4 regions of the Actinomadura rugatobispora genome follow, and region 4 is predicted to be linked to each of the others. Evidence: riboswitches for the same ligand, from Rfam matches in the RefSeq annotation. Region 4 holds a riboswitch; each other region holds the start of a gene.
What was found. Region 4 has a riboswitch for cobalamin ahead of ACZ466_RS08385 (magnesium chelatase subunit D family protein). Riboswitches for the same ligand answer to the same signal wherever they lie in the genome.
Positions count from the first base shown of each region.

Region 1: linked by a shared signal. The riboswitch ahead of metE (5-methyltetrahydropteroyltriglutamate--homocysteine S-methyltransferase) and the one ahead of ACZ466_RS08385 (magnesium chelatase subunit D family protein) in region 4 are both predicted to bind cobalamin.
Region 2: linked by a shared signal. The riboswitch ahead of ACZ466_RS32735 (CbtB domain-containing protein) and the one ahead of ACZ466_RS08385 (magnesium chelatase subunit D family protein) in region 4 are both predicted to bind cobalamin.
Region 3: linked by a shared signal. The riboswitch ahead of ACZ466_RS19950 (ribonucleoside-diphosphate reductase subunit alpha) and the one ahead of ACZ466_RS08385 (magnesium chelatase subunit D family protein) in region 4 are both predicted to bind cobalamin.

Region 1 covers NZ_AP029191.1:394,424-401,542, reverse strand. Annotated here, with positions in the region: gene ACZ466_RS01570 (CoA transferase) at 1-918, opposite strand, end outside; gene ACZ466_RS01565 (enoyl-CoA hydratase/isomerase family protein) at 976-2,019, shown strand; gene ACZ466_RS01560 (nuclear transport factor 2 family protein) at 2,030-2,467, opposite strand; gene ACZ466_RS01555 (Fpg/Nei family DNA glycosylase) at 2,535-3,311, opposite strand; gene ACZ466_RS01550 (hypothetical protein) at 3,356-3,952, opposite strand; gene ACZ466_RS01545 (hypothetical protein) at 3,976-4,479, opposite strand; cobalamin riboswitch at 4,579-4,805, shown strand; gene metE (5-methyltetrahydropteroyltriglutamate--homocysteine S-methyltransferase) at 4,916-7,119, shown strand, end outside.
Region 2 covers NZ_AP029191.1:7,319,753-7,326,871, reverse strand. Annotated here, with positions in the region: gene ACZ466_RS32745 (LuxR C-terminal-related transcriptional regulator) at 1-415, shown strand, start outside; gene ACZ466_RS32740 (AAA family ATPase) at 443-3,058, opposite strand; cobalamin riboswitch at 3,361-3,545, shown strand; gene ACZ466_RS32735 (CbtB domain-containing protein) at 3,577-3,816, shown strand; gene ACZ466_RS32730 (CbtA family protein) at 3,833-4,606, shown strand; gene ACZ466_RS32725 ((2Fe-2S)-binding protein) at 4,766-5,479, opposite strand; gene serA (phosphoglycerate dehydrogenase) at 5,917-7,119, opposite strand, start outside.
Region 3 covers NZ_AP029191.1:4,537,963-4,545,081, forward strand. Annotated here, with positions in the region: gene ACZ466_RS19940 (YcnI family copper-binding membrane protein) at 1-709, opposite strand, end outside; gene ACZ466_RS19945 (MFS transporter) at 818-1,435, opposite strand; cobalamin riboswitch at 1,542-1,810, shown strand; gene ACZ466_RS19950 (ribonucleoside-diphosphate reductase subunit alpha) at 1,918-4,299, shown strand; gene ACZ466_RS19955 (ribonucleotide-diphosphate reductase subunit beta) at 4,296-5,294, shown strand; gene ACZ466_RS19960 (DUF4240 domain-containing protein) at 5,334-5,885, opposite strand; gene ACZ466_RS19965 (PH domain-containing protein) at 5,885-6,256, opposite strand; gene ACZ466_RS19970 (dihydrofolate reductase family protein) at 6,326-6,895, opposite strand; gene ACZ466_RS19975 (dihydrofolate reductase family protein) at 6,904-7,119, opposite strand, start outside.
Region 4 covers NZ_AP029191.1:2,018,443-2,025,561, reverse strand. Annotated here, with positions in the region: gene ACZ466_RS08415 (thiamine pyrophosphate-dependent enzyme) at 1-111, opposite strand, end outside; gene ACZ466_RS08410 (thiamine pyrophosphate-binding protein) at 202-882, opposite strand; partial or broken gene ACZ466_RS08405 (LLM class F420-dependent oxidoreductase) at 992-2,012, opposite strand; gene ACZ466_RS08400 (DUF397 domain-containing protein) at 2,325-2,531, opposite strand; gene ACZ466_RS08395 (helix-turn-helix domain-containing protein) at 2,522-3,364, opposite strand; gene ACZ466_RS08390 (ATP-binding protein) at 3,584-4,369, shown strand; cobalamin riboswitch at 4,541-4,666, shown strand; gene ACZ466_RS08385 (magnesium chelatase subunit D family protein) at 4,820-7,102, shown strand; gene cobO (cob(I)yrinic acid a,c-diamide adenosyltransferase) at 7,110-7,119, shown strand, end outside.

The DNA.
Region 1 (7,119 bases), 1.6 Mb from region 4:
CAGTCCGGCGGCGGCCGCGACGTCGTCGCCGAACCCGACCCGGTCGGCGGCGCGCCCGTAGGCGGTGATCGAGACCCAGGAGGTCCCGGCGGCGACGGCGGCCCCGGCGTCCAGTCCGAACCGGGCCAGGGCGCGCGGCCGGGACGCCTCGATGACGATGTCGGCCGCCGCCACGAGCGCCGCCAGCGCCCGCCGGCCCTCGCCGGCGCCCGGATCGAGCGCCACCGAGCGGTGCCCCGCGTGCAGCAGCCGGTAGAACCCCGGGTCGCCGCGGCGCGCGCCGTCGGGCCTGCCCGGGACCTCCACCTTGACGACCCGCGCTCCGGCCAGCCCGAGCAGGTGCGCGCACAGCGGGCCCGCCCACAGCGCGCTGAAGTCGACCACCAGCGCCCCTTCGAGCGGGCGCGGCTCGAGCGGGACGGGCGGCGGCGGGGGAGCGGGGGCGCGCACGACCGGTCCGGCGGCGACCCCCAGGAGCCCGGCCCGTTCGGCCAGTTCGGCGCCGGTGTGCTCGCGCAGCCAGGCGGTCACCGCGGGCCAGGGGTCGTCGCCCACCTCCGCGCACGCCAGCGCGCCCAGCAGCGCCGGGTCGTCGGGACGGGCGCAGGACACCGCCGCCCAGCCGTCGGCGGTCGGCAGCAACCGGCAGGCGCCGCCCGCCGACACCCCGCCGCGCCGCCGCAGGCCGAGATGGGCGGCGCGCTCGGTGAGCAGCCGGGCGCCGTCCAGCCGCACGGCACGGCCCGTGCCGGAGGTGTGGGCGGCGAACCGCTCCGCCAGGGCCCGCGCGGCGGCGGCGCCGCGGCCGGGCGGCACCAGCGGCGGCCCGTCCGGCCGGCCGGCCAGCGCTACCGCGCCGGAGGCGGCCCACGCGGCCTGGGCCTCGCCTGGCGTGGGCCCGCTCACCTGCGTCGGCATGGCCCGACGATACACTCCGCCACCGCGGAGCCCTGCGACCACCAAGGGAGGACGGCGATGGGCGGACCCCTGCGCGTCTCACCGGCCGAGCTCGCCGACGGAGCGTCCGGCGGGCCGCTGTTCGACGAGGACGGCGCCGTCCCCGTCCCGCTCGTCGCCGTCGATCTGGACGGCGCGGCGGACGGCGAGCTCGCCGGACGGGCGGCCCGGCACGCTCGCGAGGCCGACCGGATCATGATCGGCGTGCTGCCCCCCGGCGCGCCCCCGCCCCCTCCCGAACTCCTGGACGCCCTCGACCTCACCCTCACCGGCCCGGACGTCGGCGCCGGACGGGAGACGGTCGCCGTGCCCGACCCCGAAAGGACGCTCCGCGAGCTGGACGCGGCGGCGGCGCGCAACCCGCAGGCCGCCCTGGTGCTGCGGGACGTGCTCCGGACGACGCCGCTGCTGCCCGTCCAGGCCGCGCTGGACGTCGAGTCCTACGCCTACTCCACCCTGCTCGGCGGCCCGGAGTTCGCGCGCTGGCTCACCGCGCGCGGCCCGCGCCCGCTGCCGCCCTCCGTCCCGGACCCGGTCCTGGTCGAACGGACCGGCGACGGGCTCCGCATCACCCTCAACCGGCCGGAGCGGCGCAACGCCTACGGCCGGCAGCTCCGCGACGCGCTCACCGACGCGCTCCGGCTCGCCCTCCTCGACGACGGGATCGCCCGCGTCGTGCTGGAGGGGGCGGGGCCGTCGTTCTGCGCGGGCGGCGACCTGGACGAGTTCGGCACCACCCCCGACCTGGCCACCGCGCACCTGATCCGCACCCGCGGCGGCGCCGGGCGGCTCGTCCACCGGCTGCGCGACCGGATCGAGGTGCGCGTCCACGGCGCCTGCGTCGGCGCGGGCATCGAGATCCCCGCGTTCGCCGGGACGCTGGTCGCCGCCCCGGACGCCGCGTTCCGGCTGCCGGAGGTGGCGATGGGGCTGATCCCGGGAGCGGGCGGGACGGTGAGCATCCCGCGCCGCGCCGGCCGCTGGCGCACCCTCTACCTGGCGCTGTCGGGCACGGCGATCGACGCCGCCACCGCCCGCCACTGGGGCCTGGTCGACGGCTGAAGCCGCTCGGTCAGGAGGCCATGACCGAGTCGGCGGCCATGCCGTCGGTGCTGACGAACCGGTGCTCGAACAGCCACCGGTCGCCCACGGGCACCAGCGTGTCGCGGTAACGGCCCCAGTGGTCGGGGCCGTGCGCGTTCATCACCAGGAAGTAGGCCGCCGTCCGGACCCGCTCCGGGGTGACCTCCTCGAACCGCACGTTGGCCACGAAGTGCCGGATGATCCCCGGGACGCCGCGGCTCGGGGCCGAACCGCGCTCGGCCACCCCCGACAGCATCGCCGTGATCGCCTCCCGTCCGGCCAGGGTCTCGCCGCTGCGCAGCTCCAGCACGCCGTCCTCGGTGAACGTCGCGGCCAGGTCCTCGATCCGGCCCCGGTCCCCGGCGTGGGTGTAGGCGGCCAGCGTGTCGCGGACGCGCTCGCGCGCCACCAGTTCCCAGGTCTCCACGGGCCCTCCCCAGTGATCGTCCGCGGCGAGTGTACTTCGCGCCCGATCCGGGGCCGCGAGGAGGGGATCACGACGGCTGACAGGTGGAGCACCAGACGGTCCGGCGGCCGGAGACGCGGCGGCTGGACAGGGGCGTGCCGCAGCGGGGGCAGGGGGCCTCGGGCTCGTCCCGGACGCCGGTGAGCCAGGTGTCGCGCGGCGGGACCCGCTCGGCCCGCACGGAGTCCCGCAGCACCTTGCGCATCGCGCGGTGCAGCGCGTCCAGGTCCTTCTCGTCCAGGTCGGCGGCGCCGCGGAGCGGGTTGACGCGGGCGCGCCAGCAGATCTCGTCGGCCAGCAGGTTGCCCAGGCCCGCGATGAGGGACTGGTCGGTCAGCGCCGTCTTGAGCCTCGCGCGCCGGCCCGACAGCAGCTCCCCGAGGCGCCGCCGCGTGACCTGGAGCGCGTCCGGGCCGAGATCGTCCAGCGTCCGCTGGGCCTGCGCCCGGTCGGCCGCGAGGTGGACGCCCTGGAGCTTGCGCATGTCGCGGAAGCGCAGCTCGCCGTCGTCAAGGCGCCACGCGACCCGGTCGTGCGGGTGCCTCGCCTCGCCCGCCGGATGCCAGGACAGCGAGCCTGTCATGCCGAAGTGCAGCATCAGCACGGGCCCCTCGGCCGGAGCGAGCAGCCATTTGCCGTGCCGTCGCGGATGCTCGAAGCGGTGCCCGCGCAGGGCGTCGCCCAGCCCGCGCTCGCCGACGCCGCGCAGGACGCCCGTGTCGTACACGCGCACGGACCTGATGGGCTCGCCGGCGTGCTCGTCCAGTACCCGGCGGAATCCCTCCACGTCAGGGAGCTCCGGCATACGGTCGGCGTACCCGCCGGCCGCCGTTCAACCCCGGGCGGGGGTCAGGCCCCGGTCATGAAGTCCGCGACCAGCTCGGCCGGGTTGGCGGCCTCGGTGAGCTCGAACATCTCGTCGGGGGCGAACATGTCGTAGAGGATCACCGGCACCGGGCGCCCCAGGGCCTTGACGATGCGGCCGTCGGAGTGGAGCCGCGCGGCCAGATCGACGCACAGCTCGTGGAACCGCCGGTCGAGCCGCTCATCGCGCCCGTCGCGCTCGTCCTCGGACAGGTCGTCGCCGTCCTCGTACCAGAGGCCCTGGTCGGCCGCCTCCCGCCGGTGCAGTTCGGCGCCGGCCGGGTCGTGCTCGGGATCGTGCCCGGCGATGCGGACGCCCTCCAGTCCGGACGGCGGGAAGTAGGCGTAGCTCCAGCGCGCCTCCCACGGGCCGGGCGGGTTCGGCGCGGCGAGCACCGCCGCCACCTCGGCCTCGGTGTTGTAGCCGACGGCCAGGTAGGGGAACCGGGCGTCCTGGTCGACGCTGTCGATCCGGAAGGTGACGCAGTAGATCCCCGGCCCCGCGTCGCCGGGAAACTCCTCCAGGGCCCGCAGCGTCTCCTGCTCCATGTGCCGCCGGAAGGTCGTCGGGGGTGTCGCCATGCCGGAACTCTAGTGCCGGACGATCAGCGGCTGTCGCGCCTCGCCTGGCGGCGCGCCCCCATGGCCTTGCTGGACGCGCGCTGCTTGGGCAGGACGGGCTGCGAGGGCGCGCGGTCGTGCGTCTGGGATCGCATCCTGCGCCCGGCGGTGTCCTCCGGGACGGCCCGGGCGGGGCCGGGGTCGCGGCCCGCGCGGGCGTTCCGGAGCCGCTCGGCCTTGAGGTCGGCGGCGCTGCGCCGGGCCGCCTTGGCCACGTAGCGGCTCACCCGCGCCAGCGCGTCCTCGAACACCTCGGCCTTCTGGGCGTTGCGGGTGTTGCCGGGCCGGGCGGCGCCGCGTCCGCCGACCTCCTCGACACGGGACGCGGCGGCCCGCCGGTACTGCTTGACGTGCTTGTTGCGGGCACGCCGGACACGGTCGTGCACCTCCAGAAGATCGTCCTCGCCCAAGTCCTCCAGGCGCTCCCGCTCCGTCTCGCGGACCAGGGCCTGCTCGTTGTCCGTCATCGAGTTGATCAGCGCCTTCATCGCGCCCCCCTCGGGATCCACCGGTATGGCCGGTCCTGCCCACCGGTGCCGCGTCCACACCGGGACGACCCGTTTTCGGCCCGCGCCGGACGCGGCGCCTATACTCCGCCGTGCGGATGGTTCACCCGTCCCCGGTGGAACGGGGCGGGTGTCGTAAGAGGGAACCCGGTGGGAATCCGGGACTGCCCCGCAGCGGTGAACGGGAACGACCGCCGTCTATGGCACTGGGCCGCACCGGCCTGGGAAGCGACGGCCAGTAGGACGCGACTGCGACAGCAGGCGCGGCGCCCGTGAGTCCGAAGACCTGCCTCCGCCCGCGCGCCGGCCGGCGCGCGGTGGTCCGTGGCTCCGCGGGAGGGCCCGGGACGCGGCGGCGCGCCCGCCGCGCTCCGCCCTTCCGTGTCGCCGCGGTGATGGCACGCGAGGGAGAGACGCCATGAACACGACCGTGCTCGGCTACCCGAGGATCGGCGGGCGCCGGGAGCTGAAGAAGGCCACCGAGGCGTACTGGGAGGGCCGCGCCGGCGCCGCGGAACTCGCCGAGACGGCGGCGGGCCTGCGCCGCGAGACCTGGGAGACGCTGCGCGAGGCGGGGGTCGGCCTCATCCCGTCCAACACCTTCTCGCTGTACGACCAGATGCTCGACACGTCCGTGATGGTGGACGCGGTGCCCGACCGGTTCCGGCACCTGCGGGGGCTGGACGCCTACTTCGCGATGGCGCGCGGAGCCGAGGGCGTGGCGCCGCTGGAGATGACCAAGTGGTTCGACACCAACTATCACTACATCGTCCCTGAGGCCGGGCCCGGTACCCGGTTCCGCCTGGCCGACGGCGCGCGGGCCAAGCCGCTCGCCGAGTACGGCGAGGCCCGCGCGCTCGGCATCGAGACCCGGCCGGTGCTGGTCGGCCCGCTGACCTACCTGCTGCTGTCCAAGCCCGAGCCCGGGGCGCCGGACGGCTTCCGCCCGCTCGACCTGCTCGACTCCCTCGTGGAGGTGTACGCCGAGCTGCTGGAACGGCTGGCCGGGGCGGGCGCGGAATGGGTGCAGCTGGACGAGCCCGCGCTGGCCGCCGACCGCACCCCCGGCGAGCTGGCGGCGCTGCGCCGCGCCTACGACCGCCTGGCGGGCCTGCCGTCCCGGCCGCGGCTGCTGGTGAGCACCTGCTTCGGTGAGATCGGCGAGGCGCTGCCGGTGCTGGCGGCCACCCGGGTCGAGGCGATCGGGCTCGACCTCGTCGCCGGGCCGGGCAACCGGGAGGCGCTGGGCGCCATCGGCGGCATCGGCGCCAAGACCCTGGTCGCCGGGGTCGTGGACGGCCGGAACGTGTGGCGCGCCGACCTGAACGCGGCCATGGCCGGCTGCGCCTCGCTGCTGGGCCTGGCCGCCGAGCTGGTGGTGAGCACCTCCTGCTCGCTGATGCACGTCCCCCTCGACCTCGACGCCGAGACCGGCCCGGACGGCGGCGGCCTGGACCCGCGGCTGGCCGGGCGGCTGGCGTTCGCCCGGCAGAAGGCCGGAGAGGTCGTCCTCATCGGCAGGGCGCTGCGCGAGGGCCGGGACGCGATCGCCGGGCACCTCACCGGGCCCGCCCCGGACGGGGAGTTCGTCAACGCCCGGGTGCGGGCCAGGCTGGACGCCCTCGGCGACGGCACCGCTCGCCGCGACCACGCCGAGCGCAGGCGGGCGCAGCTCGACCTGCCGCCGCTGCCCACCACGACGATCGGCTCGTTCCCGCAGACCGCCGGGGTGCGGCGCGCCCGGGCCGACCACCGCGCGGGCCGGATCGACGACACGGCCTACGAGGCCGTGATGCGGACCGAGATCGACCGGGTGCTGGCCCTCCAGGAGGACATCGGGCTGGACGTCCTCGTGCACGGCGAACCCGAACGCAACGACATGGTGCAGTACTTCGCCGAGCGCCTGGACGGCTACGCGCACACCGTGCACGGCTGGGTCCAGTCGTACGGCAGCCGGTACGTGCGCCCGCCGATCCTCTTCGGGGACGTGTCGAGGCCCGAGCCGATGACCGTCCCGTGGACGACCTACGCCCAGTCCCGCACGACCAGGCCGGTCAAGGGCATGCTCACTGGTCCGGTCACCATGCTGGCCTGGTCGTTCGTCCGCACCGACCAGCCCCTGGCCGAGACCGCCCGCCAGGTCGCGCTGGCCCTGCGCGAGGAGATCCGCGACCTGGAGGCCGCCGGCATCCGGGTCATCCAGGTGGACGAGCCCGCGCTGCGCGAGCTCCTGCCGCTGCGGCGCGCCGGGCACGCCGCCTACCTGGACTGGGCGGTCGGCGCGTTCCGGCTGGCCACCTGCGGCGCCGCCGCGTCCACGCAGATCCACACGCACATGTGCTATTCGGAGTTCGGCGAGATCATCGACGCGATCGGCGCGCTGGACGCCGACGTCGCCAGCGTCGAGGCCGCCCGGTCCCGCATGGAGCTGCTGGCCGACCTGAACACCGCCGGTTACCGGCAGTCCATCGGCCCCGGCGTGTACGACATCCACTCGCCGCGCGTGCCCGGCGTGGCGGAGATGGAGGAGGCGCTGCGCCGCGCGCTGCGGGCGGTGGACGCCGACCGGCTCTGGGTCAATCCCGACTGCGGCCTGAAGACCCGCGCGTACGGCGAGGTGGA
Region 2 (7,119 bases), 5.3 Mb from region 4:
CCTGGCGTCCCAGATGGACGGCCCCCTGGCCCCTCTGTGCGCCCACCACGCCACCGCGGCCGCCGCCCGGGACGCCAAGGCGCTCGCCACGGCCTCGGAGTCGTTCGAGGCGCTGGGCATGCTCCTGTACGCCGCGGAGGCCGCCGCCCAGGGGTCGGCCGCCGCCCGCGCCCGGACGCTCGCCGAACGCTGCGGCAACCCGCTGACCCCCGCGCTGACCTCCCTGGCCGCGCCGCAGCTCACGTCCCGCCAGCGCGAGATCGCCCGGCTGGCCGCCCAGGGCCTCAGCAACAGGGAGATCGCCGACCGCCTGTCGATCTCGATCCGCACCGTGGGCAACCACCTGGTGATGATCTACGAACGCCTCGGCACCAGCGACCGCGAGTCCCTCGCGAGACTCTTCACCAACCCCTGACACCCCACCGGCACCACGCCGGCCGCCTCACTCCTTGCCCCACAATGAAACGTCGGTTACGCCTACGCGGTCGTAGACGGCCTGGAGGTGGTTGGCGACGGTGCGGACGGACAGGACGAGGCGTTCGGCGATCTCGCGGTTGCCGAGCCCGGCGGCGGCGAGGCGGGCGATCTCCAGCTGGCGGGTGGTGAGTTCGGGGGCGGCCAGGCCGGAGAGGGCGGGGGTGCGGGCGCCGGTGCAGTTTCCGGCCAGGAGCCAGGCCCGGGTGGCGGCGGCGTTGGCCTCGCGGGAGCCGGGGGCGTGCCGCTCGTGGGCGCGGGCGGCCTCGGCGGCGGTTTCGGCGGCGTAGAGGGTCATGCCCCGGTCGGCGAAGGCCTTGGAGAGGTCGTCGAGCGCTTCGGGGTCCTGTCTGGCGGCGGCGTCGGCGTGGCGGGCGCAGAGGCGGACGAGGGGCCCGTCGGTGTGCTCGGCCAGGTCGGCGAGGCGGTCGCGGGCCTGGGCGGCGGCGCCGAGGCGGACGGCGTCGTGCAGGGCGAACATCGCGTAGGGGCGCAGGGTCCGCTCCTCGAAGCGGGTGGCGGCGTCCAGGGCGATGGCGGCGGCGCCCGCGACGTCGCCGGAGGCGGCGCGGATCCAGGCGCGGCCGAGGTCGGCGCGGAAGTGGAAGATGCGCCCGCCGGGGATGCGGCGGCGCTGGGCCTTGCGCACGGCCGTGGTCGCGGTGGCGGCGTCCCCGGCGACGGACGCGGCGTAGGCGAGCATCTCGTGGCCGTGGCCGGACAGCGCCCAGAGCGCCCCGGTGCCGTGGGAGACGGCCTCGTGGGCCCAGCGGACGGCGCGCCGTATGTCGCCGCGCAGCAGGCACCACTCGACGCGCAGGGTGCGGGAGGTCGTGGCGGCGACGGGCGAGAGGTGCTCCTCGGTGAACAGGCGTTCGCCGTAGGCGATGTAGGAGTCGGCGGCGGCCAGGTCGCCGGCCCAGAGGGAGGCTGCGGCGCGGGCGTCGCTGTAGGTCGCCACGAGGCTGGGCATGTGCTCCAGCCATTCGGCCGAGGCGTCCAAAGCCTCGTCGGCCATGGCGACGGCCTCGTCGAACCGGCCGGTGAACACGAGCCGGAGGGCCTCGGCGCCGCCGGCCAGACCGGCGGCCTCGGGCGGGACGCCCGTGGCGGCGCGCAGTTCGGCGAGCTGCGGCTCCGCCTCGGCGAACCGGGCCGAGTAGACCCGGCCGACGGCCTGGTACGCCTGGATCTGCTGCCGTAAGGCCGGGGCGGTGGCGTGCGCGGCGGCGTCGTCCAGCAGGGCCTCGGCCCGCTCCTGCTCGCCCAGGCCCATGCTGAGGTTGAACGAGCGCATGCAGGTCACGCCGGTGCGGGTGGCCTCGTCCATCGGCTCGGCGGCGACCCTGGACAGCTGGGCCTCGACCTCGTCGTGCCGGCCCGCCAGCAGCAGGACGGGAGCGATCCGGACGGTCGCGGCGGCGTCCACGCCGGCGGCCAGCGCGGACCGTCCGCAGCGCAGGGCCAGGTCCATGTCGTGCAGCATGAACGCCTGGCCGCAGGCCGCGAGGAGCAGATCAGGCCCGGCGGGGGCGCCGGCGTCCAGGTGCCAGAGGGCGACGCGCAGCAGGTCGCCGTGCCGGCGCATCCCGGTGCCCTCCAGCGTCCGGGCGAGCGCGGTGAGGCGGTCGCGGACCCGTCCGGGGCCCGCGGCGGCCCGTGCGACCTCGCCGTACAGGGGGTGCGCGGTCCTGACCTCCAGGCGGCGCCCGGTGGCGGAGGAGGCGACCAGACTGCGGGTCTCGGCCCGTTCCACCGCGTCCTCGGAGGTCAGCTCGGCCAGCGTCGCTGCGCCGATCGGCTCGCCGAGCGCCACGTACTCCAGGACCTCGCGCTCGGCCTCGCCGGCGGCGGCCAGCCGTGTCTCGATCAGCCCGCGCAGCCGGGGGCTCAGCGGCAGATCGCCGTCCCAGTGCCAGACGCCGCGGGTCTGGGCGAGGCGTCCCTCGGCCAGCCCGGACAGCACCAGCTCGTGCAGGAACAGCAGGTTGCCCCGGGTGCTGTGGTAGAGCCGCCGGGCGGTGGGGGTGCCGAGCTGCCCGCCGAGCGCGGCCTCCACAACGGCCTGGCTCTCCAGCTTCGTCAGCGGCACCAGGTCGAGGCGCCGGGCCAGGTCGTCCTTCCACAGGGCGGTGACGGGGTCGGGGGCGGCGGCGCCGGTCCGCACGGTGGCCAGCACCCGGGCCTCCCGGTGCAGGACGAGATGGTGCACCAGGGCGGCCGAGGTGGGATCGAGCAGGTGGGCGTCGTCGACCGCGACCAGCAGCGGGGCCGGTTCGGCGAGGCCGCGCAGCGCCTCGGTGGCCCAGCGCAGGGGGTTGACGACGGTCGTCGCGACGTCCTCGACCGGCAGCAGGTGCCCGAAGGCGCCGAACGGGATGCCGGTGTTGGCGCTGGTGCCGCCGGTCCGCACGACCGTGAACCGGTCGGGTTCGAGCCGTTCCAGGGCCTCGTTCACCAGGCGGGTCTTGCCGACCCCCGCGTCCCCCGCGACCACCACGCCCCGCGTGGCCCGCGCGTTCAGCAGGGAGCCCACCTCGTCGAGCGTCGACGCACGGCCGGTGAACGGCCAGGAGGTACGCACACCAGGATCGTACGTCGCCGTGCCGGAGCCCCCGCGGCGAATTGAGTAAGGGCTACTCATGTGGCCCGCCTCCCGTTGTTGGACCCTCGATATAGGGAGCTTTTCCCGGACGGCATGCCAGCCCTTCCGGGACGGGCGACCTGTACGCCCCGGCGGCGGCCGGCCGAAACACACCGCCGCCGGCTTAGGAGGGGGCATCGTCCGTATCTCCAGCGGGGGGAGATACGAACGGTGTCCCCTCTTTCACGTCGTGCATGCACCGGCGTGGCGAGCCGGAGACTTGACGCGGAGCCCGGTCAAAGGGGACCCTCAGGGCGACAAGTTCACATATGAGGCGACGGTGCGCAGGAACCTGGTGCGATTCCAGGACGGTCCCGCCACTGTGACCAGGGAGCCTCTCCCGCACGCGACCACGGCCCGCCGGCTGGAAGGTCGGGAGAGGCGATGATCTGGGAGTCAGGAGACTGACCCGTCGTCCTCCCGTACCGGGGCGAGTGCACCCCGTGAGGAGATCCCCAATGGCCCAGCCCGCCGTTCCCCCGACGCAGGCCGCCGCGCCGTCTCCGGCCGCCCTTCCCGTCCCGCACCGCGTGCCCGTCCGCGAGATCCTGCCCTGGGCGGTGTTCGCGCTGGTCCTGGGCGCCGCGCTGCTCTACTTCGTCGGCGCCGAGCAGGGCGCCACCTCCCTCGTCGGCGGTACCTGGGTGCACGAGTTCACCCACGACGGCCGTCATCTGCTCGGCTTCCCCTGCCACTGAGGCGGGGGACCCGTTGATGATGAGGTCCCTGCTGGTCCGCGGCATGATCGTCGGTCTGGTCGCGGCGGCGGCCGGGCTGCTGATCGCCTGGATCTACGGCGAGCCCCAGGTGGCGAACGCGATCGCGTTCGAGGAGTCCCAGGCGGCCGCCGAGCACGCCGCGCACGGCGCCGGGCACGGCGGCCACGCGGAGGAGGAGGTGGTGAGCCGGACGGTCCAGCAGACCATCGGGCTGATCACCGCCATGGCGTTCTACGGGGCGGCGGTCGGCGGCCTGTTCTCCATCGCGTTCGCCTTCGCCCTCGGGCGGATCGGGACGGCGGGCGCCCGCGCCACGTCCGGCCTGGTGGCGCTGCTGGGGTTCACGGCGGTCGTGCTGGTGCCGTTCCTGAAGTACCCGCCCACTCCCCCGGCGGTCGGGAACCCCGACACCATCGGGGGGCGCACGGCGCTGTACTTCGGCATGGTGGCGCTGGGCGTGCTGGCCACGGTCGCCGCGGTGATCGTGTTCGGCCGGCTGGCGCCGCGGCTGGGCTCGTGGAACGCCGCGATCGCCTCGACGGCCGGATTCGCGCTGGTGGTGGCAGTGGTGTTCCGGCTGACGCCGCGTCCCGACGCGGTGGCCGAGGGCTTCCCCGCGGCGGTCCTGTGGGACTTCCGGCTCGCCTCGCTGGGCGTGCAGGTGGTGCTGTGGGCGACGCTGGGGCTGCTGTTCGGCGCCCTCACCGAGCGGGCGTTCCGGCGGAGCGCGCCGTCCCGGGCGGAGGGCGAGCCCGTCCCGGCGGCCTAGGCCCTGTCTCGACGTGGCCCCAGGCACCGCGCGAGCGCGTTACCTGGGCGGTGAGGCGATGCCGGAGGCGAGCGTCACCGGCCAGATCGCGAAGCGATGCCGCGCTCGCCAAAGGCCCGGTAAGGGGCGAGCCGCCAGGCGAGCCCCGTAGGCCGGGACTCAGGAACACAGCGCGCAGTCGCCGCACATCTCGCCGCCGGGCGGCACCCGGTAGTAGAGGCAGCAGCTGCGCCGGACGAAGCCGCGCCGGTCGAAGGTTCCCGTGCCCTTGAGGGGTTCGTGCGCGAACAGCTCGTGGAGGAGGGAGCGCACCGGCGCGGCCAGCCCGGCGTCAAGGGTTCCGGCGCGCAGCGTCCCGGCGAGGGCGGAGGCGGCGTTGCCCCACAGGAGGCCGTCGGCGAGCCGGACGAACCCGAGCATGGTGGCGCGGAGCGGGCGCAGCTGCCGCTCGACGACCTCGCGGTGGACCAGCGCGGCCCCCTCGGCCGGGGTCGCGGCCCGGTGGCCGGACGGGTCGGCCAGCCACAGCGCGATCGGCGCGCCGGGCGCCCAGCGCCAGTGCAGGCCGGACAGGTCCGGGACGATCCCGCGCGCCGCGGCCGCGACCATCGGCGACCAGAGCCGCGAGGCGAGGCCCTGGAAGAGGATCGAGGCGGCGACCCGCCGCTCGGCGGTGCCGAGCCGGTCCGCGTAGGCGCCGGTGAGCTCGAGCAGCCGAGCGGTGTCGAGCTCGGGCAGCGGCCGCCAGGTCGGGTCGGCCTCTTCGGCGGGATCGGTGGTGATCTCGAAGAACGGGCCGAGCGCCGCGGCGCCGGCCAGCGCGGAGGCGACCTCGCGGGCTCCGGCCCGTTCCACGGTGGGTTCCGCCGTCATGTCCCCATGATCGCACCAGGGCGCGCTGACACGGGGCGCGGGGACACGCGGGTCAGCCGGCGGGACGGCCGCCGTTGTCGCGGCGGTCCAGCGCGGTCTGCAGCGCCCGCGCGGCCTCCTCGTCGGCGTCGTCGGGCGTGGCGGACAGGGGGTGGGAGTTCAGGGTGCGCATGGAAAGGCTCCGTAGCTTCACGGGAAAAGAGCGGCGATGGATCACAGGGCTTACGGCCAGTGCCGGACTCCGCGACGGGGTTGGCCCGCCTATCGGGCCCCGTCGCGGCGGCGAAGGATCACTACGAAGTGCCGCATCTCGCTTTCACGGTACCCGCCGTCCCCGGCACTGTCCTGACCCGTGGCCGAACTTCTCACATGCCGAGACGACGACGCCGTGACCCCGGCGAGCGGGATCACGGCGGCGGACGAGGTGCCCGATCGGATCAGCCGTCCAGGTCGACGCGGCGGCCGGTGTCGGCGCCGATCTCGTTCTTGATCACGTCGAGCAGCTGGACCGGGATGCCGGAGTCGACGGTCAGCGCGATCAGCGCCCGGCCGCCCTTGGTGTCCCGGCCGACCTGCATGCTGGCGATGTTGACCCCGGCGTCGCCGAGCAGCCGCCCGACCACCCCGACGATGCCGGGACGGTCGGAGTAGACGAAGAAGGCCATGTGCTCGGTCGGCACCAGCTCCATCTGGTAGCCGTTGACCTCGATGATCCGCTCGGTGTGCTTGGGGCCGGTGAGCGTGCCGGACACCGACACCACCGAGCCGTCGGTCATCGTGCCGCGCACCTGGACCACGTTGCGCCAGTCGGGGCTGTCGTCGGAGGTGGTGAGGGTGACCTCGACGCCGCGGTCGCGGGCCAGCAGCGGGGCGTTGACGAACGTCACCGCCTCCTCGATCACGTCCACGAACACGCCCTTGAGCGCGGCCAGCTCCAGCACCTTGACGTCGTGCTCGGCGATCTCGCCGCGGACCACCACGTCCAGCCGCACCGGCACGCCGCCGGCCAGCGCGGTGAAGATCCGGCCCAGCTTCTCGGCCAGCGGCAGGCCGGGCTTGACGTCCTCGGCGACCGCGCCGCCCTGGACGTTGACCGCGTCCGGCACGAACTCGCCGGACAGCGCCAGCTTCACCGAGCGGGCGACCTGGGTGCCGGCCTTCTCCTGCGCCTCGTGCGTGCTGGCGCCCAGGTGCGGGGTGACCACCACGTTGTCGTGGTGGAACAGCGGGCTCTCGGTGCACGGCTCGGTGCGGAACACGTCGATGCCGGCCCCGGCCACCCGGCCGTCCTTGAGCGCCAGCTCCAGGGCCTCCTCGTCGACGATCCCGCCGCGGGCGGCGTTGACGATGCGCACGCTGGGCTTGACCCGGTGCAGCTCGCGGTCGCCGATCAGCCCCAGGGTCTCGGGCGTCTTGGGCAGGTGGACGGTGATGAAGTCGCTCTCGGCCAGCAGCTCGTCGAGCGTGACCAGCTTCACGCCGAGCTGGGCGGCGCGGGCGGCCTGCACGTACGGGTCGAAGGCGATCACGTTCATGTCGAAGGAGGCCAGCCGCTGCGCGACCAGCACGCCGATCCGGCCGAGGCCGAGCACGCCGACGGTCTTGCCCTGCAGCTCGACGCCGGTGTACTTGGAGCGCTT
Region 3 (7,119 bases), 2.5 Mb from region 4:
GGGTGAGTCCGAAGGCGCCGACGCCGAGGCCCGCGATCCCGACCGCGAGGCCCAGGCCGCCGAGGAGGCGGGCGGTGCCGTCGGCGGAGTCGTCGCCGGCCAGGACGGCGCGCGCGGGCTGGGCGGTGATCAGCGCGGCGCCGGCCGGGCCGGCCGGGGCGCCCTTCGGGGTGAGCTTGAGTTCCGGCGCGGGGTGCTCCGGTTCGTTCTGGCCGCTGCCGGGATCCTGGTCCCACTTCACGACCTCGTCGCTGGAGTAGGTCTGCTCGGCCTTGAACAGCACCCGCTCCGCGTTGGACGGCAGCGGCCCCATCGAGACGTCGAACTCCTCGAACCGCCCGGCGCCGATCTTCCCGCCGGACCAGGTGATCCGGGAGACGGCCTCGGTCAGCTCGCCGCCCTCGATCTTGACGGGGGCCGCGAGCTTCGCCTTCTCGACCTTGACCGTCCAGCCGGGCACCTGGCGCACCGACACGTGCTCGATCGGGTGGCCGGCGGGCATGTCGATCACCAGCTTGACGGTCTCGGCGTCGTCGCGCTCGTTCGGCACCCGGAAGGACACCTTGGCGAACGAGCCCTGCTCGGCGGTGCGGGGGTTGGCGGTGACGTGCGCGGCGGCGCCGGTGGCCAGGCCGGTCACCGACACGGCGGTCAGGGCCGCGACCGCCGCGGATCTGCGGACGGCACGGGAATGGGCGCGCATGGGCATGGGAAGTCTCCGATCGGGCGTTCGAGACGTACGGGAAAGCCGGGCGCGCCGAGAGGCGGCGTGCCCGGTGGCGTACGGCGCTCGTCCGCCGGCCGTCCCTACCCGGGGTCAGCCGTGCGCGAGCGCCCTCGAACGCCGGGGCGGGCCCCGCCGTACGACCTGGTGCCGGAGAACGCCACCGGCGGAGGCGGCCGGGACGACCGCCCTCACCACCGGGGTACGGGGCGCGGGCGCCGCCGGTTCGGCGCCGAGCAGCGCCAGCAGGACCCGCAACGGCCGCCCGGCCAGCACCATGACGCGCCGGGCCAGCGTCCAGGCGGCCCGTTCGCCGCGCCGCAGCCACCAGGCCGAGACGACGGCCGCGACCACGTGCGCGAGGGTCATCGCCAAGCTCGACTCGTGCCCGGGGAGGGACGCGACCGCGTGGTGCCGTTCCACCGCCGCCGGATCGGCGGGCAGGGGCGGGGCGGTGGCCGCCGCGTACAGGCTGTGCAGCGCGAACTGGCCGCCCAGAAGCCCGCCCAGGATCGTGGCCAGCGAGCGCTCGTGGCCCGCCAGCGCCAGTGTCACCGCCAGCACCCCGCCGAATCCGGCCGCGATCGCCCAGAGCGGGACCGCGGCGGTGGAGGTCAGGGTGTGTCCCAGGGTCGCCAGCGTGACGCAGACGGCGGCGAAGGCGACCGCCCGCGAGGTCCGGAAGAGCGGATGCGGCGGGTGCGGGGACATGGCCCGCCCATCGTCCCACTCCCGGTGCGCGATCTCTATACCTCCCCCCGGGTAGCGCCCAACACGCCCAACATATGGGGTTGTCGCAAGATCGATCGACTAGATGTAGGGTCTTGCCCGTGCTGGTTCGCCCGGCGCCGCCGAGCGGCGCGGGCGTCGTAAGAGGGAACCCGGTGCGGGGCGCCGCACGCCATCGGCGCCGCCAATTCCGGGACTGCCCCGCAGCGGTGAGCGGGAACGACCGCCGTCATCGGCACTGGCGCGCCCACCCCCAGGTGGCGCGCCGGGAAGCGACGGCCACTAGGTCACGGACTCCGGACGACCGGAGGCGTGGTGCCCGCGAGTCCGAAGACCTGCCCGCACCGATGTTCGTCCAGGCCTCGCGGGAGGGCCGGTGGACGGGCACGGCGCGCCGCCGTGCTCCCGTTCGCGTGCGCGCCCCCCGGCGAGGCGAGCAGCTCGCGAGGGAGAGAGCAGAACACGTGACACAGCACGTCATCGCACCGCCCGCCCGTCCCCTGAACGACGACCGCGCCCGGTGGGCCGCGGAGGTGGAGCGGGCCTGCGCGGGCCTGCCCGGGGCCGACCCGGAACGGGTCCTGGCGGCCGTACGCGGCGACGCCGGGCACCGCGACCAGGCGATCGCCGAGGCCGCCGCCCTGGTCGCCGCCGAACCCGCCTACTCCAAGGTCGCCGCCCGCCTGCTCGGCCTGAAGATCGCCGACGAGGCCGCGGCGGAAGGGGTGCGGACCTTCTCCGAGTCGATCGCGGCCACGCACGCCCAGGGCCTGCTGGCCGACGCGTCCGCCGCGTTCGTCGCCGCCCGCGCCGCCGAGCTGGACGCGCTGATCGACGAGTCCGCCGACGACCGCTTCGAGTACTTCGGGCTCCGCACCCTCTACGACCGCTACCTGCTGCGGCACCCGAGCACCCGCCGCGTCCTGGAACGACCCCAGCACTTCCTGCTCCGCGTCGCCTGCGGCCTCGCATGCGACGAAGTCGCTCCGGGGGGCGTGGGGGGTCGTCCCCCCTCGGGCGAGCACGTCGATGGCACCGCCGAGGCCGCCGAACTGTACGGGCTGCTCAGCACCCTGTCGTACCTGCCCAGCTCCCCCACCCTGTTCAACTCCGCCGCCGCCCGCCCCCAGCTGTCGTCGTGCTTCCTGCTCGACTCGCCCCGCGACGAGCTGGAGTCGATCTACGAGCGGTACGGGCAGGTCGCGCGGCTCAGCAAGTACGCGGGCGGCATCGGCGTCTCCTGGACGCGGATCCGCTCCCGCGGGTCGCTGATCCGCGGCACCAACGGGCACTCCAACGGGATCGTCCCGTGGCTGCGCACCCTCGACGCCTCCGTCGCCGCCGTCAACCAGGGCGGCCGCCGCAAGGGCGCCGCCTGCGTCTACCTGGAGCCCTGGCACGCCGACGTCGAGGAGTTCCTGGAGCTGCGCGACAACACCGGCGAGGACGCCCGCCGCACCCACAACCTCAACCTCGCCAACTGGATCCCCGACGAGTTCATGCGCCGGGTCGAGGCCGACGGGACCTGGTCGCTGTTCGACCCCAAGGAGGTGCCCGAGCTCACCGACCTGTGGGGCGAGGACTTCGACGCCGCGTACCGGCGCGCCGAGGAGGAGGGCCGGTACGTGCGGCGGGTCCCCGCGCGCCGCCTCTACGGGCGCATGATGCGGACGCTCGCCGAGACCGGCAACGGCTGGATGACCTTCAAGGACGCCGCCAACCGGGCCTGCAACCAGACCGCCGAGCCGGACCGCGTCGTCCACCTGTCCAACCTGTGCACCGAGATCCTGGAGGTGACCGGCGGCGACGAGACCGCCGTGTGCAACCTCGGCTCGGTCAACCTCGCCGCGCACCTCGTGCGGGGGCGTGGGGGTCGCCCCCCACACGGCAGCAGCCCGGACGGGGTGGACTGGGAGCGGCTGCGGTCCACCGTCCGCACCGCCGTCCGCTTCCTGGACCGCACGATCGACCGCGGCTTCTACCCGACCCCGGAGGCCGCGGACGCCAACCGGCGGTGGCGGCCGGTCGGGCTGGGCGTGATGGGGCTGGCGGACGTGTTCTTCACGCTGCGGCTGCCGTTCGACTCGGCCGAGGCGCTGGAGCTGTCCACCCGGATCGCCGAGGAGATCGCGCTGGCGGCCTACGGGGCGTCCGCCGACCTGGCGGCCGAGAACGGGCCGCTGCCCGCGTACGCGAGCACCCGCACCGCGCGCGGCACGCTCCACCCGGACCACTTCCCGGACGCGTCGCCGTCCCGCGCCGCCGAGTGGGACGCGCTGCGGGCCCGGGTCGCCGAGGTCGGGCTGCGCAACTCGCTGCTGATCGCGATCGCGCCGACCGCCACGATCGCGTCCATCGCGGGCTGCTACGAGTGCATCGAGCCGCAGGTGTCCAACCTGTTCAAGCGCGAGACGCTGTCGGGCGAGTTCCTCCAGATCAACGGCTACCTGGTGAAGGACCTCAAACAGCTGGGCCTGTGGACGCCCGCCGTCCGGGACGCCATCAAGCGCTCCAACGGGTCGGTCCAGGGGATCGTCGACCTTCCCGAGGAACTCCGCACCCTCTACAGGACCGCCTGGGAACTCCCCCAGAAGTCCCTCATCGACCTTGCCGCGGCCCGCACGCCCTACATCGACCAGAGCCAGTCGCTGAACCTCTTCATGGAGACGCCCACCATAGGCAAGCTCTCCTCGATGTACGCCTACGCATGGCGCAGCGGCCTGAAAACGACCTACTACCTGCGTTCGCGCCCCGCGACCCGCATCACCCAGACAACGGTCACCGCCCCCGAGGAAGCAGTCATGTGCTCCCTGGAGAACCCCGAGACCTGCGAGGCGTGCCAGTGACGCTCCTGGACCCGGGCATGGACCTCACCCTCCGGCCCATGCGCTACCCCGACTTCTACGAGCGCTACCGCGCCGCCATCCGCAACACCTGGACGGTAGAGGAGGTCGACCTCGCCTCGGACCTCCCCGACCTGACCAAGCTCACCCCCGAGGAAGTCCACCTGGTCAACCGGCTGGTCGCCTTCTTCGCCACCGGCGACTCAATCGTGGCCAACAACCTCGTCCTGAACCTCTACAAACACCTGAACGCCCCCGAGGCCAGGCTGTACCTGTCACGGCAGCTGTTCGAGGAGGCGGTGCACGTCCAGTTCTACCTGACCCTGCTGGACACCTACCTTCCCGACGCCGACGAGCGCGCGCGGGCGTTCGCGGCCATCGAGCACATCCCGTCCATCAAGGCCAAGGCGGAGTTCTGCTTCCGCTGGATCGACTCCATTGGAGCCCTCGCCGAGCTGCGAACACCCGCCGACCGCCGCTCCTTCCTCCTCAACCTCATCTGCTTCGCCGCGTGCATCGAGGGCCTGTTCTTCTACGGAGCGTTCGCCTACGTCTACTGGCTCCGCTCCCGCGGCCTCCTCAACGGCCTCGCCTCCGGGACCAACTGGGTCTTCCGCGACGAAAGCCAGCACATGGAGTTCGCCTTCTCCGTCGTCGACACCGTCCGCGCCGAAGAACCCGCCCTGTTCGACGCCGAGCTGACCGCGCAGGTCACCCGCATGCTGGAGGAGGCGGTCGAGGCGGAACTGGAGTTCGCCCGCGACCTGTGCGGGGACGGCCTGCCCGGGATGAGCGCCGGCGACATGCGCGGCTACCTGGAGTACGTGGCCGACCAGCGCCTCACCCGGCTGGGCCTGCCCGTCCGGTACGGCTCGTCCAACCCGTTCGCGTTCATGGAACTCCAGGACGTCCAGGAACTGTCCAACTTCTTCGAACGCCGCGTCTCCGCCTACCAAAGAGGCGTGGAAGGCACCGTCACCTTCGACGAAGCCTTCTGACGCCCCGGGCGGGGGCGCGTGCGTGCTCCCGCCCGGGGCTCAGCCCAGGAGAGCGGTGAGCCGCGGAAGGCGGGCCCGTCGTTCGGTGGGGTCGTCGTAGTCCCAGCGGGGGTCCTCGGGGGCGGCGTCACAGACGCGGCCGAGGCCGCGGGCCTCCAGGGCCTCGTCCAGGTCGTCGCCGGTGGCGCGCTCGTAGGCGTGCAGCGCGACGTAGTTGAGCGACTCCCACTGGGGCCACTCGTCGTCGGACCACTCCTTCATCGGACGGCCGGCCAGGCGGCGGACCTCAGGGAGTCCGGCGAGCGCGTCAGGGTCGGCGGCGACGCGCTCGAACGCGTCCCGGCCCAGGCCGACCAGCCAGGGCTGGAAGTACCAGAAGCCGTCGTCGGAACACCAGCCCTCCATGATGTTCCAGGCGGCGCCCCACATCAGGCGGGTGTCGACCCGCCTGCGCTGGGCGGTCAGGTGGACCTCGAACTCGATGATCTCCGCGGCCGGGAGCCGTGCCAGCCGGGCGGTCAGCCACCCGGTGCGATCCGCCGCGGCCGCGGAGCCGTCCAGCAGCGTCCAGAACTCGTCCGGCGTCATCATCAGAGCGAGATGTGATGCATGATCACGTTGTGCACGTGGTGGGTCTTCTCCTCGCCGCGGAACTCGACCTCGTAGAGCTGGGTGCCCACGTGGATCGCGATCGCGCCGGAGGAGAAGAACGACCCCGCGAACGACTTGTTGCTGACCACGCTGACCGAGCTGATCCGCGAGTACGGGACGCTGGTGATCGCGATCCTCTTGCCGACGAACGACTTGTCCTGGATGATCACGCGGCGGTCGGTGAGGCCGATGAAGCCCGTCCCGGCGCCGACGGCGTCGTAGACCGCGATGATCTGCTCCCCCGGGAGCAGCCCGCTCTCGATCTGCTTGAGCTGCCCCGACCTGTCGTGCGGAATCCCGCCGCGCCCCATTCCGGCCTCCCCGTGAGTCGTGCCGCCCTTTCCCCTAGGACGAGCCGGGCCCGCGTCCCGTTCCAGGGCCTAGTTCTTGGCGTACCGCATGACGACCACCCCCGACTCGAACGGGCGGGTCTCGGTGAGGGCGAAGCGGTGCGCCTCGAACGGCCCGTCGAACAGGCGGATCCCGTCGCCGATCACGATCGGGTTCCGCTTGATGATCATCTCGTCGATCTCCCCGGCCAGCTGGGCGGCGAGGTCACCGCCGCCGCACAGCCAGATGTCCGCGCCCTCCTGCCGCTTGAGCCCCCGGACGAACTCCGCCGCATCGGCCGAGACGATCTCCACCTCGGAATCGGTGCCGGCCAGGCTCCGCGAGAAGACGTACTGCTTCAGGTGGGCGTACGGGCTGGTGATGCCCTCCTTGAAGGCGGGGTCGTAGGTGCCCCGCCCCATCACGACCGTGTCGAAGCGGCGGTTGGGCAGGTCGGCGACCCCGGCCTGCTCCCGGAACGCCGTCGGGACGGTCTCAGGCAGCTCGGGGGTGAGCACCCGCATGACGTCCGGCTCGATCGGGAAGAAGTCGAACTCACCGCCGGGCCCGGCGATGAAGCCGTCGATCGTGACGGCGACGTAGTAGACGAGCTTGCGCATGCGGTTCCTCACTGCTTGGCGTAGGTGTTGACGGCGGCGCCGCCGGCGACCGTGCGGTGGTCGGCCAACCTGAACCGGCCGGAGGCGAAGGGCGCGGTGAACAGCGGGATACCCGAGCCCATGACGAACGGGTAGACCTTCACCACCAGCTCGTCGATCTCGTCCAGCAGCGTCCCGGCCAGGGCGGCGCCGCCGGCGAGCCAGACGCCGGCGCCCTCCTCGCA
Region 4 (7,119 bases):
CAGCATCCGCCGGATCTCGCGGCCGGTGCCGTTGACGTCGAAGCGGCGGTGCACCGAATCGGCCAGCGCGTGCAGCGTCCGGGAGATGTCGCCCTGGATGCCGACCTCCACCGAGTAGTGGTCGTCGACCTCGGCGGGGAACCGGTGGATGTGGATGATCTTCTTGTCGCCATCGGGGTTGATCTTGGCCGGATCGAACTCCTAGGCGAACCCCGTCAGCGCCTGCGACGCCTCGGCGCGGGCCGCGCCGTGCCCGGCCAGCACGATCGGCCGGCTCGCGAGCGCGATGACGTCGGCGGCACGCGCCACCTGCGCGGGCGAGGGCTCCTGCGGGCGCACCACGTTGACCGGCAGGGGGCCGAGCCCGGAGGGCACCTTGGCCGCCTCGACGTCCTCGGGAATGGCCAGGTAGACCGCGCCCGGCCGTTCGGTCTGCGCGGTCTTGAACGCCTTGCGGACCATCTCCGGCAGCGCCTCGGCGGTGGGCGCCAGCTCCGCCCACTTGGTGATCGGCCGGAACAGCGAGACCAGGTCGACGACCTGGTGGGACTCCTTGTAGATGCGGTCCAGCCCGACCTGCGCCGAGATCGCGACGACCGGCGTGCTGTTGGTGGTGGCGTCGGCCACGCCGAGCTGCAGGTTGATCGCGCCGGGGCCGAGCGTCGCCGACGCCACCCCGGCCTTCCCGGTCAGCCGGCCGTAGATCTCGGCCATGAACGCCGCGCCCTGCTCGTGCCGGACCAGGACATAGCGGATCGAGGAGTCGCGGAGCGCGTCGACGAAGTGGATGTTCTCCTCGCCCGGCAGGCCGAACACGTACTCCACGCCCTCGGCCTCGAGCGTGCGGACCAGCAGCCGGGCGGCGTCCTCCTGCGCGGACATCGTCGTCCTCTCCCCGTTTCGTCGATCTCGGCGGACATCCGCCTCAGCACCGGCGGCGCACGGGGCATTCCCGCCTGGACGCGGCCCGAACGTCCCCCGGAGGGACGGGTCAGCCGCGGACCAGGTCGCGCAGGGCGCGCAGTGTCGGCTCGTCCTTGGGCCCGCCCAGCAGCAGCGTGGTGACCGGGCTGTCGCGCCACAGCTGCAACCGCTCCTTGATCCGGCCGAGCGGGCCGAGCAGGGAGATCGAGTCGGCCAGCTCGTCCGGCACGGCCCGGATCGCCTCGTCCCGCCGCCCCGCCAGGAACAGCTCCTGGACGCGGGCGGCCTGCTCGCCGTACCCGAGCCGGCCGATCAGGTCGAGATGGAAGTTGCGGTCCTTGGCGCCCATCCCGCCGATGTAGAACGCCAGCGGCACCTTGGCGAACTCCAGCGCGGCGTCCAGGTCGTCGGTCACGATCGCGGTGACGGTGGCGGCGATCTCGAAGCCGTCCGGGCGGCCCGCCAGCGAGTCGCCGAAGACCGTGTCCACCTGCGCCGGGTCGATGAACATCGGCAGCCAGCCCTGCGCGATCTCGGCTGCCAGCGCGACGTTCTTCGGCCCCTCCGCGCCCAGGTAGACCGGGATCTCCGGGCGCGCTGGATGCACGATGGACTTCAGCGGCTTGCCCAGCCCGGCGCCGCCCGGGAACGGCAGCGGGTAGTGCGGGCCCGCGCTGGTGACGGGCTCCTCGCGGCGCCAGACCTGGCGGAGGATGTCGATGTACTCGCGGGTGCGGGCGAGCGGCTTGGGGAAGGGCACGCCGTACCAGCCCTCGACGACCTGCGGGCCGGACGCGCCCAGCCCCAGGATCACCCGCCCGCCCGACAGCGCGTCGAGGGTGAGCGCGTGCATGGCCGTGGCCGCCGGGGTGCGGGCCGACAGCTGCACCACGGCGGTGCCCAGGCTGATCCTCGAGGTCCGGGCGGCGTACCAGGTGAGGGGGGGTGAAGGCGTCCGAGCCGTACGCCTCGGCCGTGAAGACCGAGTCGTAGCCGAGCCGCTCGGCGGCCAGCACGGTCTCGGTGTGGTCCTCGGGGTCGCGCTGCCAGTACCCGACGTGGATGCCGAGCTTGAGATCCGCGGTCATCGGTCGCCTCCGCTCATTCGACGCTGTGTTTCACAACCCCGGCCCAGGGTGCTCGCCTGGCGGCTCGCACCCTGACCGAGGTTGGGCGAGCGCGGCATCGCTTCGCGATCTGCCCGGTGAGGCTCGCCTCCGGCGTCGCCTCACCGGGCAGGTAACGCGCTCGCGCAGTGGCTCGGCCACCTGACACACAGACTCTAGAACACGTTCTACTTCCTGTGCAGGGGCAGGGCCCGGCGAAGGGTGCCGGGCGGGCCGAGGGGCCGCGGCGAGATCGCCGCGACCCCTCGGGAAGAAGACCTTCCGAGTGCTCGCCTAGGCGCGCCGGACGGCCTCCAGGAAGCGGTGCCACTCGGACCGCGTGAACATCAGGGCCGGGCCGTGCGGATCCATCGAATCGCGCACCGCGCGGTGGTCGCCGGTGAGGGCGGCCACCTCCACGCACTGGTTGCCGCTGCCGCTGTGCGACGACTTGCGCCAGTGGGCTCGGGTGATATCGGGGGAGGGGTGGTTCACGTGCATCTCCTTGCTGCCTCGGCTATGAGGTGCGCGGATTCCTCGGGGGAGAGGGCCGCCTTCGTGATACGGGCGAAGCGGTCCCCATGTGTTGCTATTGCCTCGGCGCTTTCGAGATAAACGTCGCCCATGGTCCCCTCGACGTAGGCGATATCGGGGTCTGCGGGGTCGGGAAACGAAAGTATCGTGAAACGTCCGTCAAGTCCGGCATGTTCTTTTGCGTCGAACGGCAGCACCTGGAGGGTGATCCTGGGCCGGGAGGCCATCGCGCCCAGCTGGACGAGCTGTTCCGCCATCACCTCCGGCCCGCCGATCGGCCGGTGCAGCACGCCCTCGTCGAAGATCAGGTGCACCCGGGGCGCCTGCTCCCGTTCCAGCAGCGCCTGCCGGGCCCTGCGGGCGTCGATCCGGCGCTCGATGTCCTCGGGGGTGGGCAGCATCCGGCCCGCGGTGATCACGGACCGGGCGTAGTCCTCGGTCTGCAGCAGCCCGTGGATCAGCTGGGGGTCCCAGGTGCGGATCTGCGAGGCCTCGTCCTCCAGGGCCACGTAGCTGCCGGTGAACACGTCGGCATAGGCGGTCCACCAGCCGCGCTGGCCCGCCTCCCGCGCCAGGTTGATGAGCGCGTCCCGGGCGGGGCTGGGCACGCCGTACAGATCGAGTATGTCCGCGATGTCGTTGGGCTTGGGCCGGGTCTGCCCCGTCTCCAGCCGCGAGACGGTGGCCCGCGACCAGTCCAGCCGGTCCGCCACCTCCTGCAGGGTGAGACCCTGCGCCTCTCGCAGCCTGCGAAGCTCCCGGGCCAGCCGGCGACCGCGCACGGTGGGCCGATACGTCATGAGCCGAGAGTCTCCCGATTCGGTCCGTTCCGTTCAACACAAACGAGCATGCCGGTAACGCCAATCTTGCGAAGCGTGTTGCGTGAGTGAGATTCTCACGCGAAGCTGAGGAAACGTGATCGCCTGTGAGCGGAACGTAACGGGACAGTAGTGGCACAGGCCAGGCGAGTGGCAGTGTTGGCGAGTCCGGGCACCACGGACGTGATGCGGGAGGGTCCCGTGAAGACCTCACCAGAGACAGCCGGACCAGCGACGGCGGGCTCCGCGGACGGCGTCGCCGCCGCCGACGACTCCGGAGGCGGGGCGCCGATGCTCCGTTCCGCCGGTACGGCGGGCCGGAAGGGCGCCCGGGACGACGCCCGCGACCGGCGCGACCGCCGGGAGGGCCCCGACGGCCGAGGGGGCCGCCCCGGCCACGCGGGCCACGCCGGGTGGCGCGCCCGGCTGAGCGCCGCGGAGGCCCGCGTCGACGAGGTGGTGGTACCGGTCGTCCCGTCGGAGTGCCCGCCGCCGCTAGGGCGGGCCTGGGCGCTCCCCGAGGGGCCGGGCTGCGCCCGGTACGCCCGCTCGGTCCTGGCCGAGGCGCTGGCCGAGGCCGGAGCGTCCCGCGCGGCCATCGCCGACGCCAAGCTGATGGCCAGCGAGCTGGCCACCAACGCCCACCAGCACGCCGCCGACCGGGGCCCGCACGAGCTGTGGCTCTACGCCGGCGGCGCGTCCGGCGGCGAGCTGCGCTGCGCGGTGTTCGACCGCGACGCCGCCGCCCGCCTCCCCGGCTACTCCTGGACCTCCGGCGACTACGGCCGCGGGCTGAGCATCGTCCAGGAGCTGTCGGAGGGCCGCTGGGGCATGCTGCGGACCATGTCGCGGTGCCTGCCGAGGGCGCGCGGCAAGGCGGTCTGGTTCACCGTGCCCGCCGCCGTCCAGCTTCCGGCCGACCTGCTCCGCGCGCCCTACCGGGCCGTCGTCCCGGCCCCCGCGCCCGCGCCGCCGCCGCTCGGCTGAACGGCCGGGGGCGGGCGGTTCGCGCCTTCTCCACCTCGGCCGCCGGCGCGCGGAGCCGGCGGTAGAACACGTTCCCGGCACGCCTCCGGACACGGGTGCCCGGACGCTCTCACCCCACCGCGACTTGGGCGGTTCCTACCGGTATGCCATCCTGTGCAGGCGACGGAAGCGGAGGAACCCGGTGCGAATCCGGGGCTGTCCCGCAACTGTGACCATGGGGAGCTCCCCCTCGCGTTCGGCCACGGCGGCGACGCTGGAAGGCTGAGGGGGAGTGGCGATCCGGGAGCCAGGAGACTCCGGCCGTCGGAGGGACGCGGGCGACCGCGGTGAACCGAGTGACACCACTCGCGGGCACCGCCGAGCCTCTGGGGGCGTCCCTTGGAAGGACAGCCACGGGCGTGGACACCCGAGGGAAGGACGATGAGGCATGCCGCCCTATCTGATGGGCCGATGAGCCGCGCGGGCGCCGACGGGCAGCCCCACCAGGCGCGCTACCCCTTTTCCGCCGTCGTCGGCATGGACGACCTCAAGCTCGCACTGCTGGTCAACGCGGTCTCTCCGGGCGTGGGCGGCGTGCTGGTCCGCGGTGAGAAGGGCACCGCCAAGTCGACGATCGTGCGGGCGCTGGCCGACCTGCTGCCGTCGGTGCCGGTGGTGGCGGGCTGCCGGTTCTCCTGCGACCCCCGCGACCCCGACCCGGCCTGCCCGGACGGCCCGCACGCCGTGTTCGACGGCGAGCCGGACGAGGACGGCGCCTTCGACGCGGCCCCCGAGCCCGCCGATGAGCCGGCCGACGACACCGGCGCCCGTGCGGCCGCTCCCGCGGCTCCGGCGCCGGTCGGGCCGGCCGGAGCCGAGCAGCGGCCCGCACGGCTGGTCGAGCTGCCCGTCGGCGCCTCCGAGGACCGCCTCACCGGCTCCCTGGACATCGAGCGCGCCCTCACCGAGGGCGTGAAGGCGTACGAGCCCGGACTGCTGGCCGCCGCGCACCGCGGCGCGCTGTACGTCGACGAGGTCAACCTGCTGCACGACCACCTGGTCGACCTGCTCCTGGACGCCGCCGCGATGGGCGAGTCGCACGTCGAGCGCGAGGGCGTCTCGGTCCGGCACGCCGCCCGGTTCCTGCTGGTCGGCACCATGAACCCGGAGGAGGGCGAGCTGCGCCCGCAGCTGCTCGACCGGTTCGGGCTCACCGTGGAGGTCGCCGCGACCCGCGACCCCGCCGAGCGCGCCGAGGTCGTGCGGCGGCGGCTGGACTACGAGCGCGACCCGGTCCGCTTCGCCGCCCGCTGGGGCGTGGCCGAGGCCGAGCTGGCCGCCCGGATCGCCTCCGCGCAGTCCCGGCTGCCCCGGGTGGAGCTCACCGACGCCGCGCTCCGCCAGATCACCGCCGTCTGCGCCGCCTTCGAGGTGGACGGGCTGCGCGCCGACCTGGTGACGGCCCGGGCCGCGATGGCGCTGGCCGCCTGGCACCGGCGCACCGTGGTCACCGCCGAGGACGTGCGGACCGCGGCCCGGCTGGCGCTGCCGCACCGGCGCCGCCGCGACCCGTTCGACGCGCCGGGCCTGGACGAGAAGAAGCTGGACGAGATCCTGGAGGAGCACGGCGACGACTCCCCGGACCGTCCCGGAGACGCCCCACCCGAGCCCGAGCCCGAGCCCCGGCCGGAACCGGCGTCGGCCGAGGCCGAGGAAGGGCCCGGCGACGACGGGTCCGGGCCCGCCGACGGCGACGAGCCCGACGACGACGGGCCGGGCGGCGGCCCCGGCGGCGGACCGGGCGGCCTCGATGGCGGCGGGGGCGGGGGCGGGGGCGTGCTGAGCGTCCTGGACGCCCTGCTCAACGGCCGTTCGGTGAACGACGGCGAGCGGCCCGCCGACGAGCGCCTGCCCACCAAGGAGCGGGACGCGGGCGAGGGCGAGCCCGCCCAGGCCGGCGCCACATTCAGGCCCCGGCTGTTCACCGTGCCGGGTACCGGCACCGGCGCGCCCGGCCGCCGCTCCAAGGCGCGCAGCCCGTTCGGGCGCGTCTCCGGCGCCCGGCCCGGCGCCCGCGGCCTGCACCTGAGCGCCACGCTGCACGCCGCCGCCCCGCACCAGCACGCGCGCGGCCGGACCGGTCCCGGGATCGTGGTCGAGGCCGGCGACCTGCGGGAGGCGGTCCGCGACGGGCGCGAGGGCAACCTGGTGCTGTTCGTCGTCGACGCCAGCGGCTCGATGGCGGCGCGGCGGCGGATGACCGCGGTCAAGGGCGCGGTGCTCAGCCTGCTGATGGACGCCTACCAGCGCCGCGACAAGGTCGGGCTGATCACCTTCCGGGGCACCGCGGCCGAGCTGGCGCTGCCGCCGACCTCGTCGGTCGAGGCCGGCGCGCGGCGGCTGGGCCGGCTGCCGACCGGGGGCCGCACCCCGCTGGCCGCCGGGCTGCTGCGGGCCGCCGAGACGCTGCGGGTGGAGCGGGTGCGCGACCCGTCCCGCCGGCCGCTGCTGGTGGTGGTGACCGACGGCCGCTTCACGCACGGGCCCGACCCGTCCGCGGCGGCGGGGCTGCTGGCCGCGGCCGGGGTGGCGTCGGTCGTGGTCGACTGCGAGTCCGGGCCGGTGCGGCTCGGCATGGCGGCCGAGCTGGGGACCCGGCTCGGCGCGGAGACCGTGCGGCTGGAGGACCTCGCCGCCGGCGGCCTGGCCGGGGTGGTCAGGGACGTCAGGAACGCGTCCGGGAAGGTGGCGTGAGCACGCGATGCCGCAGG